One region of the Nocardioides sp. QY071 genome, then DNA from elsewhere that is predicted to be linked to it. Evidence: riboswitches for the same ligand, from Rfam matches in the RefSeq annotation. Region 1 holds a riboswitch; each other region holds the start of a gene.
The links. Region 1 has a riboswitch for cobalamin ahead of QI633_RS07360 (hypothetical protein). Riboswitches for the same ligand answer to the same signal wherever they lie in the genome.
Positions count from the first base shown of each region.

Region 2: it holds a riboswitch for cobalamin, as region 1 does, so the genes downstream of both, QI633_RS26490 (ABC transporter substrate-binding protein) here and QI633_RS07360 (hypothetical protein) in region 1, are expected to answer to the same signal.
Region 3: it holds a riboswitch for cobalamin, as region 1 does, so the genes downstream of both, QI633_RS09930 (nitrite reductase) here and QI633_RS07360 (hypothetical protein) in region 1, are expected to answer to the same signal.

Region 1 covers NZ_CP124681.1:1,540,930-1,544,855, forward strand. Annotated here, with positions in the region: gene gatB (Asp-tRNA(Asn)/Glu-tRNA(Gln) amidotransferase subunit GatB) at 1-1,450, shown strand, start outside; gene QI633_RS07355 (hypothetical protein) at 1,503-1,772, shown strand; cobalamin riboswitch at 2,191-2,320, shown strand; gene QI633_RS07360 (hypothetical protein) at 2,399-3,871, shown strand; gene QI633_RS07365 (hypothetical protein) at 3,871-3,926, shown strand, end outside.
Region 2 covers NZ_CP124681.1:5,502,604-5,506,529, forward strand. Annotated here, with positions in the region: gene QI633_RS26475 (response regulator transcription factor) at 1-106, opposite strand, end outside; gene QI633_RS26480 (MFS transporter) at 171-1,388, opposite strand; gene QI633_RS26485 (superoxide dismutase) at 1,534-2,154, opposite strand; cobalamin riboswitch at 2,307-2,514, shown strand; gene QI633_RS26490 (ABC transporter substrate-binding protein) at 2,567-3,556, shown strand; gene QI633_RS26495 (iron chelate uptake ABC transporter family permease subunit) at 3,556-3,926, shown strand, end outside.
Region 3 covers NZ_CP124681.1:2,065,865-2,069,790, reverse strand. Annotated here, with positions in the region: gene QI633_RS09940 (C4-type zinc ribbon domain-containing protein) at 1-620, opposite strand, end outside; gene QI633_RS09935 (Nif3-like dinuclear metal center hexameric protein) at 617-1,738, opposite strand; cobalamin riboswitch at 1,758-1,934, shown strand; gene QI633_RS09930 (nitrite reductase) at 1,989-2,846, shown strand; gene QI633_RS09925 (precorrin-8X methylmutase) at 2,843-3,508, shown strand; gene cobJ (precorrin-3B C(17)-methyltransferase) at 3,514-3,926, shown strand, end outside.

The sequences.
Region 1 (3,926 bases):
CGACCCCGCCCTCGGCCTCGAGGTGCACGTCGAGCTCAACACCAACACGAAGATGTTCTGCGGCTGCCCCGCGGTCTTCGGCGGCGAGCCCAACACCCAGGTCTGCCCGACCTGCCTGGGCCTGCCCGGCGCGATGCCGGTCGTCAACGCCAAGGCCGTCGAGTCGGCGATCCGGATCGGCCTGGCCCTGAACTGCTCGATCGCCGAGTGGTGCCGGTTCGCGCGGAAGAACTACTTCTACCCGGACATGCCGAAGAACTTCCAGACCTCCCAGTACGACGAGCCGATCGCCTTCGACGGCTGGCTCGACGTCGAGGTCGAGGGCGAGACCTACCGGGTCGAGATCGAGCGCGCCCACATGGAGGAGGACACCGGCAAGTCCACCCACGTCGGTGGCGCCACCGGCCGGATCCACGGTGCGGACTACTCGCTGGTCGACTACAACCGCGCCGGCATCCCCCTCATCGAGATCGTCACCCGCCCGATCCTGGTGCCGGCCGAGAAGGCGCCGGCCGTGGCCCGCGCGTACGTCGGCCAGCTCCGCGACCTGATCCTGGCCCTCGGCGTCTCCGACGCCCGGATGGACCAGGGCTCGATCCGCGCCGACGTGAACCTCTCGCTCGCGCTGAAGGGTGCCGACAAGCTGGGGACGCGCTCGGAGACGAAGAACGTCAACTCGTTGCGCTCGGTCGAGCGTGCGGTCCGCTTCGAGATGTCGCGGCACGCCGGCATCCTCGATGCCGGGGGCGCCGTACTGCAGGAGACGCGGCACTTCCACGAGGACACCGGTACGACGTCGTCGGGTCGCGAGAAGTCCGACGCCGAGGACTACCGCTACTTCCCCGAGCCCGACCTGGTGCCCGTGGCGCCGTCGCGCGAGTGGGTCGAGGAGCTGCGTGGCACGCTGCCCGAGAACCCGACCCAGAAGCGGGCCCGGCTGCAGGAGGAGTACGGGTTCTCCGACCTCGAGATGCGCGACGTGTGGGCCGCCGGCGCGCTGCCCCTGATCGAGGCGACCGTCGCCGAGGGCACCGCCCCTCAGTCGGCACGCAAGTGGTGGGTCGCCGAGCTGCTGCGCCGCGCCAACGACGCCGGCGTCGAGCTGGCCGAGGTCGGCGTCACGCCGAAGCAGGTCGCCGAGGTGCAGGCGCTGGTCGACGCCAAGACGATCAACGACAAGCTGGCCCGTCAGGTCTTCGACGGCCTGATCGCCAGTGAGGGCACCGCCGCGGAGGTCATCGAGAAGCGCGGCCTCGCGCTCGTGTCCGACGACGGCCCGCTGATCGCCGCCATCGACGAGGCGCTGGCCGCCCAGCCCGACATCGCCGAGAAGATCCGGGGCGGCAACCATGCCGCGGCCGGTGCGGTCATCGGCGCGGTCATGAAGGCGACCCGCGGTCAGGCCGACGCCGCCCGGGTGCGTGAGCTGATCCTCGAGAAGCTCGCCTGAGGACGGTTGTGCGCCAAGTGTGACACCGGGCTCCCGGTGTCACACTTGGCGCATGCCCACCGTCCGCCCGCGCCACGCGATCACCGAGACCGATGCGGTCGCGGCTGCGCTCGAGGCTGCTGCGCGGAGGTGGCCCGAGGATCGTGACCGTCCCGCCCGACTCCTTGCCCATCTCGTCGAGATCGGTTTCCACACGATCGAGATCGAGCTGGAGGTCGAGACGGAGAAGCGCAGGGCAGCGATCCGAAAGTTCGCTGGTTCGTTCACCGGCCTGTTCGGCCCCGGTTATCTCGACGAGGTGCGTGAGGGCTGGCCCGAGTGATCGCACTCGACGCGAGTGTCCTGATCGCGGCACTCGATGTCCGCGACGCTCACCATGCGGCAGCAGCCGCCTTGCCGGAGACTCACGCCGACAGGCCATTCGTGATCGGGCCTGTGAACCGGGCCGAGATCCTGATCAGCCCCACCAGGGCCGGGTAGCTCGAGGAGTTCGTGGGTGCCCTCACAGCGATGGGAGTCGTGGAGCCCTCGTTCCCGGCGGACGCCTCGATGCGGTTGGCTGGGCTACGGGTGGCGACCGGGCTGCGGATCCCCGACTGCTGCGTCCTCCTGACGGCCCAGTAGTCGGGCGCGGCGGTCGCGAGCTTCGACGGCCGGCTGCGATCCGCTGCCCGCGACCTCGGTCTCGCCCTCCTTCCCGATGACGAGGACCCCGGCGTCGAGGTCTAGACTCGGGCGACACACAAGAACACGCCCGTGGTGGGGGAAGCCGGTCGAATCCCGGCGCTGACCCGCAACCGTGGACCGCCCCCGCGAGATCAGTCGGGGGAGCGGTGAGCCGGAGCACCCGTCATGGCGCGTCCTGACACAACGCTGTCGCGGAGAGCAGCGGGTCAGCGGCACAGGACTTCCTGGGCCCGCCCGTCGGCTGCAGCGGGAAGGCACCACATGTCCACCTCCATGTTCGTACGCCGGGCGGTTGCGGCCGTCGCCGGCGGTGCCGTCGTCGCGGGCGGCCTGATGGCGGTCGCGCCCGCTCCGGCCGCGCACGCCGACGCCGTCGCCCAGAGCGCCGCGGCCACCTGGCTCGCCGGTGAGCTCGACGCCGACGGCCTGCTCCACGGCGACGTCGCCAAGACCATCGACTACGCGCTCGCGCTCGACGAGATCGGCGGTCACCAGGCCACGCTCGACACGATCAAGGCGGGGATCGACGCCAAGGTCGACGCGTACGCCGTCGGCGGCGTCAGCATCGCGCAGGCGAACCTCTTCTACCGGGCGGTCGACGTCGACCCGGCCACGAAGGCGGGCAACCTGGTGACCAAGCTCGAGGCCGCAGTCGACAACACCACTGGAAAGCTCGACGAGGCATTTCCGGGCGCGTGGTCGCAGGGCCTCGCTGTGCGGGCGCTGGACGCGGCCGGCAGCAGCGAGCTCGCCAAGGCGACCGACTCGCTCATCGACGACTTCGAGTGCGCGTCCGGCGGCTGGGGCTATTACGTCGGGCCGGACTGCTTCGCCGACCCCGACGACACCGCCGACATGCTCTTCGCGCTCCTGCCGCTGAAGGGCGAGAGCGTCAAGATCGACAACGCGATCGCGCGGGGTGTGACCTGGCTGAAGTCCGCGCAGAAGGCCGATGGTGGGTTCGACAACTTCGGGGAGAACGCCAGCTCCACCGGCCTCGCCGGACACGCCCTGCTGCTGGCCGGTGCGACCACCGAGGGCGAGCGTGCCGCTGTGTGGCTGCGCCGCCACCAGGTGGCCGGCACCACCTGCGACGTCCTGCTGAAGACCGAGGCCGGCGCCGTCGGGACGACCGACGAGGTGATCAAGGAGGGCCGGGACCTCGGCGTCGACCCCGCCACCGCCGGCTTCGACTGGTACCTCGCCACCGCGCAGTCGATCGTCGCGCTCCAGGCGGCTCCTGCGGCCTCCGGTCCGCTGGCCGTGACGACGAAGTTCGTCCACGTCGCCAGCACCGCGAGCCTCCAGGTCGCGGGTCTCGCGCCCGGTGAGAACGGCTGTGTGACCGTGGCGGGCGCCTCCACCCGGGTCCAGGGTGGCGCGACCACGAGCGCCCCGTTCGTCGTCCCGGCCGGCGTCGCGTCATACCCCGTCACCGTCACTGCCCTCGGCCGCAGCACCACTGCCACGGTGGCGGCCCTCGACGCCAAGAAGCTCAAGGTCAAGGTCGCCGCGAAGCTCAAGGCGAAGAAGAAGGCCGTCATCATGGTCAAGGGCCTTGCCGCCGGTGAGACCGTGACCGTCAAGATCGGCAAGAAGAAGGCCACCGGCACCGCCAACGCCAAGGGCGTCGCCAAGGTCAAGATCAAGGTCAAGAAGAAGGGCAAGGCCAAGGTCAAGGTGGTCGGCGCGTTCCCCGACCGCAAGGGCAAGGCCACCACCCGGGTCGTCTGATGACCTTCCGCAGCACAGTGCGCACGGCGGCCGCGGCGATCCTCGTCGCGGCTGC
Region 2 (3,926 bases), 1.6 Mb from region 1:
AGGCGCGGACGACGTCGTACCCCTCGGCCTGGAGGCGGTCCGCGACCGCCTGGTTGATGACCGGGTCGTCCTCGACGACGAGGACCAGGCGGCGCACGCTCTCCATGTCTCCGAGGCTAGGGGCCTCGGCGGGCGGGATGCGGGGACGACGTGTGGAGGTTTCGTGCAGATCAGCCGGCGAGCTCGTCCTCGACGTACCGGTCACCGGTGGCGTAGAGCCCGCACAGGTAGAGCGGCACGCACAGGCCGAGCAGCAGGAGCACCGACGGAGTCCAGGTCCCCGTCGCGGCGTGCAGGGCGCCGACGCCGAACGGGCCGGCGGCGGCCATCAGGTAGCCGGTGGACTGGGTGAAGCCGGACAGTGCGGCGGTGCCCTCGGGAGTCCGGGCACGCAGCCCGATCATGGTCAGCACCAGCGGGAAGGTGCTGGTGCCGCAGCCGATCGCGAGCGCCCACAGCCAGCCGAGGGGTCGCGGGTCGGCGAGGAAGCCGAGGTACCCGACCGGGTAGCAGGCGATCAGGGCGGTCAGCAGCCAGCGCTGGTCGCGCATCCGGCCGGCGAGGATCGGGATGAGCAGCGAGAGCGGGATGCTGGCACCGGTCACGACGCCGAGCAGGATCCCGGACGCCTCCGCGGAGTAGCCGGCGTCGCGGCACATCTGCGCGAACCAGCCGAAGATCGCGTACGCCTGCAGCGACTGCAGGCCGAACGCGCCCGCCATCGCCCACCCGAGCCGGGTGCGGGCGATGGCGCCGACCCCGAGCGAGCGGGTACGACGCCCCTCGTGGAGGTCGTGCCGGATCAGCCCGATCCACGGCAGCACCGCGATCCCCGCCGTCACCGACCACGCGACCAGGCCACGGGTGTAGTCGACCTGGTCACCGCTGCCGGACGCGATCGGCACGCTGAGCGCCGACGACGCCGTGAGCCCGACCGCCATCGACGTCGTGTAGACCGCCGTGACCTGCCCGACGCGGGCGGGGAAGTGCAGCTTCACCAGCGACGGCATCAGGACGTTGGCGGTGGCGGCGCCGGCGAGCGCGGTGAAGGAGAGGACGAGGAACAGCCAGCCCTGGTGGACGTGCCCGCGGGCCCACAGGCACCCGGTGAGCAGCAGCAGGCCGATCAGGGCGACCCGGTGCAGCCCGATCCAGGACGCCAGCCTCGGTGCGGCCCCGCCGACCACGGCGAAGCAGATCACCGGCAGCGTGGTGAGGATCCCGGCCTCCGTGCTGCCGAGTGGGACGCCGGCCCGGATCTCCTCGAGCAGCGGGCCGACGCTGGACGCGGCCGGACGCAGGTTGAACGCGAGGACCACGATCCCGAGGACGACGAGCAGGCGCTGGAGGCGGCTGTCCTGGGCGGCGTCGGCGGAGGTGGCTGTCACGGAGTCATGGAACACCAGGCGTCGGATGTCCATTCCGGCGGGTTCACCTGCCGTACGTCGCCCGCCGCACCAGCACCTCGAACCGGACCGCGGTCGGCGCCGCCCCCTCCGTTGGTCGGTGGGCCCCGGCGTCCCTCAGCCCGCATCAGGCGATCAGTCCGGGGGTCTGGGCGACCGCGGCCTCGAAGCGGCGCTGCACGTCGGCCCAGTTGACGATGTTCCACCACTGCTGGACGAAGGTGGCCTTGTCGTTGCGGTACTGCAGGTAGTAGGTGTGCTCCCACATGTCGAGCATGAGCAGCGGGACCATGCAGATCGGCACGTTCCCCTGGTGGTCGAAGTGCTGGATGATGTAGGGCCGCTGGGCCAGCGTGTCCCAAGTGAGGACCGACCAGCCGGAGCCCTGGACGCCCAGCGCGTTGGCCTGGAAGTGGGCGCGGAACCTGTCGAAGCCACCGAAGTGCTCCTCGATCGCCTGCGCCAGCTCGCCGGTCGGCTTGTCGCCGCCGTCGGGTGACATGTTGGGCCAGAACACGGAGTGGTTGACGTGGCCGCCGAGGTGGAACGCCAGGTTCTTCTCGAGCGTCGAGAGGCTGCCGAAGGACTCCTGCTCGCGTGCCTCCGCGAGCTGCTCGACGGCGGTGTTGATGCCGGTGACGTAGGCGTTGTGGTGCTTGCCGTGGTGCAGCTCCATGATCTCGCCCGAGATGTAGGGCTCCAGGGCGGCGTAGTCGTAGGGCAGGTCGGGCAGCGCATAGACGGACATGTCGCAAGCCTTTCGCTATTGCAAGTTATTTGCAACAATCGGACCGGGACTTGCTACCCCTGCGGGGCGTCCCCCACCACTCGCCCGGGCGGGCACGAGGTGGGGGCGCCCCGCGTCCGTCCAGAACCCCCGGAGCGGCCGGGAGCGCCCGTGCTAGCGTCCGCCCTGCCAGTCGTGCTCACGAGCATCGTGAGTCAGGGAACCCGGTGGAAGTCCGGGACTGACGCGCAGCGGTGAGGGTGACGGGCGGGGCAGCACGCCACTGGCGACGCACGGCAGACACTCGGCCGGCGTTGCTGGGAAGGCGCTCCGTCCGGTCGATCCCGAGTCCGAAGACCTGCTGGCCGTGGATCCTCCAGGGTCCGCGTCACCCACCCACACAGGCTTCGCGCAAGAGCCTCGGACCGAAAGAGTGACCGTGACGTTCCGTCGTACCCGCTTCCTGGCTGCCCTCGCCGCACTCCCCCTGCTCATCACCGCCTGTGCCGGCGCCCCCGAGGCACGGGAGAGGATCGCCACCGCCGCCGGCTTCCCCGTCGAGGCGAGCGGTTGCGGCTTCACTGCCACCGTCGCCGCGCCGCCCGAGCGCGCGGTCACCATGAACCAGGGCGCCACCGAGGTGATGCTGGCGCTCGACCTGTCCGACCGGATGGTGGGGACGGCGTACCTCGACGACGCGGTGCCGGAGAAGTGGCAGGAGACGTACGACGCGGTGCCGGTGCTGTCGAAGGAGTACCCCGACCACGAGACGCTGCTCGCCGCGAAGCCCGACTTCGTCTACGGCTCCTACGCCAGCGCGTTCGCCGCCGAGTCGGCCGGGACGCAGGACGAGCTCGCGGACCTCGGGATCGGCTCCTTCCTGTCCCTGTTCGGCTGCGGCGAGAACCGGCCGAGCGCCGACGTCTCGTTCGACTCGGTCTGGGACGAGATCGAGACGGTCGCCGACGTCTTCGGCGTTCCCGAGCGGGCCGCCGCCCTCGAGAGGGAGCAGCAGGGACAGCTCGACGAGCTGGCCGCGACGAAGCCGGGCGCCGGCCTGGACGTGTTCTGGTACGACTCCGGCGACAAGACGGCGTTCGCCGGCACCGGCGACGGCGGCCCACAGCTGATCCTCGATGCCGTCGGCGCGACCAACGTCTTCGCCGACGTCGAGGGCGGCTGGGCCGACGTCAGCTGGGAGGAGGTCGTCGCGGCCGACCCCGACGTGATCGTGGTGGCCGACGCGGGCTGGTCGAGCGCCGAGGAGAAGATCGCGCTGCTCGAGAAGGACCCGGTGCTCAAGAGCCTGCGGGCCGTCCAGGCGGAGGCGTACGTCGTGCTGCCCTTCTCCGAGACCACGCCCGGCGTCCGGCTCGCCGACGGTGCGGTGTCGGTCGGCACGCAGCTCGCCGAGCTCGGCTGATGCTGCGGCCGGTCCGTCCCGCGCGGAGCCGGCCGGGCGCCGGCCTCGTGGTGGGCACCGCGCTGGCCGCGCTGCTCGCGGTGTCCGTCGTCGTCGCCGTCGGCATCGGCTCGGTCCACGTCCCATCCGGCGACGTCGTCGACGTCGTGCTCGCTCGGCTGGGGCTCCCGGTGGACGGCGTGACGGTGATCGATGACCGGATCGTGTGGCAGCTGCGCCTGCCCCGGGTCGTCGGCGCCGCCGCCACCGGGGCCGGGCTCGCGATCGCCGGCGCGGTGCTCCAGTCACTGACCCGCAACGACCTGGCCGACCCGTACCTGCTGGGCATCTCCGGCGGCGCGACGGTCGGCGCGGTCAGCGTGATCGTGCT
Region 3 (3,926 bases), 520 kb from region 1:
CCGCACTGGCGGGCGCGCAGCGCCCCGACGCCGACGCCGCCCTTGTTGGCGCGGAGCTTCTCGTAGAGGGCGAGCAGGTCCTCGGGGATCTCGGCGACGATCGCGTCGCGCCCGCCCGACACCGACGCGATCTCGGCGTCGAGGGCCGCGACCTTCTCGTCGCGTGCGGTGGTCAGGGTGCCCAGCCTGCCGTCGAGGTCCTCGATGGCGGAGGTGAGCTCGGCGAGCGCGGACTGCGCCTCCTCGAGCTGCTCCATCACCTCGAGCTCCTCGTCCTCGAGCGTCGAGATCCGGCGCTCCAGCGACTCGAGCTCGTGCTGCATCCGCTCCAGCGCCTTGGCGTCGGCGATGGCGCCGGAGTCCATCCGCTCACGGTCGCGGGTGCGCCGGGCCTTGACCTGCTCGACGTCGGCATCGGCCTTGGCCTGGGCGACGGCGAGGTCGTCGACGACGATGCGCTGGTCGCGCAGCCGGCCGTCGACGTCGACCCTCTTGCCGAGCAGGTCCTTGATCTCCGCGGCCTCGGCCGGGTTGTTGCGCTGGTGGCGCAGCTGGTCGACCTGGGAGTCGAGAGCCTGCAGGTCGAGCAGGCGGAGCTGGGCGGCGGGATCGGCGTTCACAGGTGCATTGTCCAAGGATCGGTGCAGATCGCACTCACCCGGGTCTCGACCGCGTCGCCCAGCGCTTCGTGGAGCAGCTGGTCGACGACCGGGAGCCAGGTCCACTCGGCCGCCCAGTGGGCCACGTCGACCAGCGCCGGACCGCCCTTCTCGAGGAACTCCGCGGCCGGGTGGTGGCGCAGGTCGCTGGTCACGTAGACGTCGGCGTCGGACGTCGCGAGCCGGTCGAGCAGGAAGTCGCCGGCGCCCCCGCACACGGCGACCCGCCGTACCGGGCGCTCGGGGTCACCGGCCACCCGGACGCCGTGCTCGGTGGGCGGCAGTGCGGCCGCGACCGCCTCGGCGAAGCCGGCCAGGGTGGTCGGCTCGACGCTGCCGATCCGGCCTGTCCCGACGTCGACCAGCTGCGGGTCGGCGACCTCGACGACGTCGTACGCCGGCTCCTCGTAGGGGTGTGCGCCCAGCATCGCGCGGACGACGTCGGCGCGCCGGTCCCGTGGCAGGACCACCTCGATCCGGACCTCCTCGACGGTCTCCAGCTCGCCGACGGTGCCGATCATGGGGTTCGCACCGTCGAGCGGGCGGAACCGGCCCTCGCCGGGCGCGCTGGTGAAGGAGGCGAAGTCGTAGTCGCCGATCCGGCCGGCCCCGGCCTCGGCGACCGCGGCCCGGACGGGGGCGGCGGCGTCGGCGGGGACGAAGACGGTGAGCTTGTCGAGCGGCTCGCTCGGCGCCGGGACGATCGGGCTGAGGTCCTTGAGGCCGAGCGCGACGGCGAGCGCCTCGGACACGCCGCCGACGGCCTGGTCGGCATTGGTGTGGGCGGTGAGCAGCGCGCAGTCGGCCTTCGCCAGCGTGTGCAGGGTCCGGCCCTTGGGCGTGGTCGCCGCGACGCCGTGGACGCCCTTGAGGAAGAGCGGGTGGTGCACGAGCAGCAGGTCCGCCTTCCACTCCGCGGCCTCCGCCGCGACCTCCGGGGTGGGGTCGACGGCCAGCAGCACCTTCTTCACGGGCTGCTCGGGGTCGCCGTAGACGAGCCCGACGGCGTCCCAGCTGTCGGCGGTCGCGGGCGGGTACCAGCCGTGGACCAGGTCGACGACGTCCTTGAGGGAGGGCATGGCGGTCAGGCTACCGACCGGTTCTTGCTATGGTGCCGGTGCCAGCGAAGGGAACCCGGTGAGAGTCCGGGACTGACGCGCAGCGGTATGGGTGACGGCCGGAGCATTGATGTCACTGGACCCTCCGGGGTCTGGGAAGACGCTCCGAACCGGGCGATCCCGAGTCCGAAGACCTGCTGGCCCTTGCGGCCACCCGTCGCGAGGTCGATGAGGGGCGATCGCGAGGAGCCCCGGCCTCGAAGGACCACCCATGGCGCAGCCTCGAGCTGGGATCGCGCGGAGCCGACCCGACCGGTGTCCGGGCGTCGTGCACCCCTGGCCTGCCGACGACGGCGGCCTGGTGCGGATCCGGGTCCCCGGCGGGCGGGTGCCGCTCGCCGCGCTGCGGGCGCTGGCCGAGGTCGCCGAGCAGTACGGCGACGGGCGGGTCCGCGTCACCGGCCGGGCCAACCTGCAGGTCCGCGCCATGCCCCTGACCCCCGCCGGGGTGCTGGCGGACGAGGCCCTGGCCGCGCTGGAGGCCACCGGACTGCTGCCCTCGCGCACGCACGACCGGGTCCGCAACGTGCTGGTCTCGCCGCAGACCGGCCTGGCCGGCGGGCGGGCCGACCTGCGGCCGGTGCTCGCCGCGCTCGACGCGCTGCTGCTCGCCGACGCCGACCTGGCCGGGCTGCCCGGCCGGTTCCTGTTCACCCTCGACGACGGCCGCGGCGACCTCGCCGACAAGCACCTCGACCTGGGCCTGGTGGCGCTCGACGACCGCACGGCGCAGCTCCGGGTGGGCGAGCAGTGGGGCGAGGTGGTCGCGCTGACCGATGCCCCCACCGCGCTCGCCGCGCTCGCGAGGGCGTTCCTGGCCGCCCGCGGCACCGGGCCCGACGCACCCTGGCACGTCCCCGAGCTCGACCTTCCCCTCGCCCCCGCGGCTCCGCCCGCGCCGGGCGCCGCCGTCGCGACCGGGCCGCTCCCCCTCGGCCCGGTCGCCGGCGGCCGGCACCTCGCCGTACCCGACGACGGGCTGGTCCCGACCACCATCGCGGCCTGGACCGCACCGACCGTGATCGTGACGCCGTGGCACGGCGTGCTCATCCCCGAGGAGAACCGATGACCGAGCTCACCGCTCCCCCGCGCCGGTACGACTACATCGCTGACGGACCGGCGATCTACGTCGACTCCTTCGCGACCATCCGCCGCGAGTCGGACCTGTCCCGGGTCCCGGCCGAGGCCGAGAAGGTCGCCGTGCGGATGATCCACGGCAGCGGGCAGACCGACCTCGTCCAGGACCTGGTCATCCACCCGCGCCTCGTCCAGGCCGCCCGCGCGGCGCTGGACGCGGGCGCGCCGATCCTGTGCGACGCCCGGATGGTCGCCATGGGCATCACCGCCGGACGGCTCCCGGCCGACAACCCGGTGCACTGCTTCCTCACCGACGAGCGGGTCCCGGACCTCGCGAAGGCGTGGTCGACGACGCGTACGGCGGCCGCGGTCTCCCTGTGGGAGCCGCTCCTCGACGGCGCGGTCGTCGCGATCGGCAACGCCCCCACCGCGCTCTTCCACCTGCTCGAGATGGTCCTCGCCGGCGGCCCGCGGCCCGCAGCGGTCGTCGGCTGCCCGGTCGGCTTCATCGGCGCCGCCGAGTCCAAGGACGCGCTCGCGTCGTTCGCCGACGAGCACGGCATCGACATCCCGTTCGTCACCGTCCGCGGCCGCCGCGGCGGCTCCGCGATGGCGTCGTCGGCGGTCAACGCACTGGCCCAGGAGGCGGAGTGACCACCGTGACGCCCCAGGCGAGCGGACGCTTCTCCGTCGTCGGCATCGGCCCCGGCGACCCCGAGCTGATCACCCGCAAGGCCGAGCGGCTGATCGGCGCAGCCCCCGTCGTCGCCTTCCACGCCGGGGTCCGCAAGGAGTCGCACGCCCGCCGGATCGCGGCCGACGTGATCCCGGCGGGGGCGATCGAGGAGGAGCTGCGCTACCCGGTCACCACCGGGGCCACCGACCACCCGGGCGGGTACGTCGGCGCACTGGCGGCCTTCTACGACGAGTGCGAGGCCCGGCTCGCCGCGCACCTCGACGCCGGCCGCGATGTCGTCCTCCTCGCCGAGGGCGACCCGCTGTTCTACGGCTCGTCGATGTATCTCGTCGACCGGTTCCGTGACCGCTTCCCGGTCGAGGTCGTCCCCGGCAT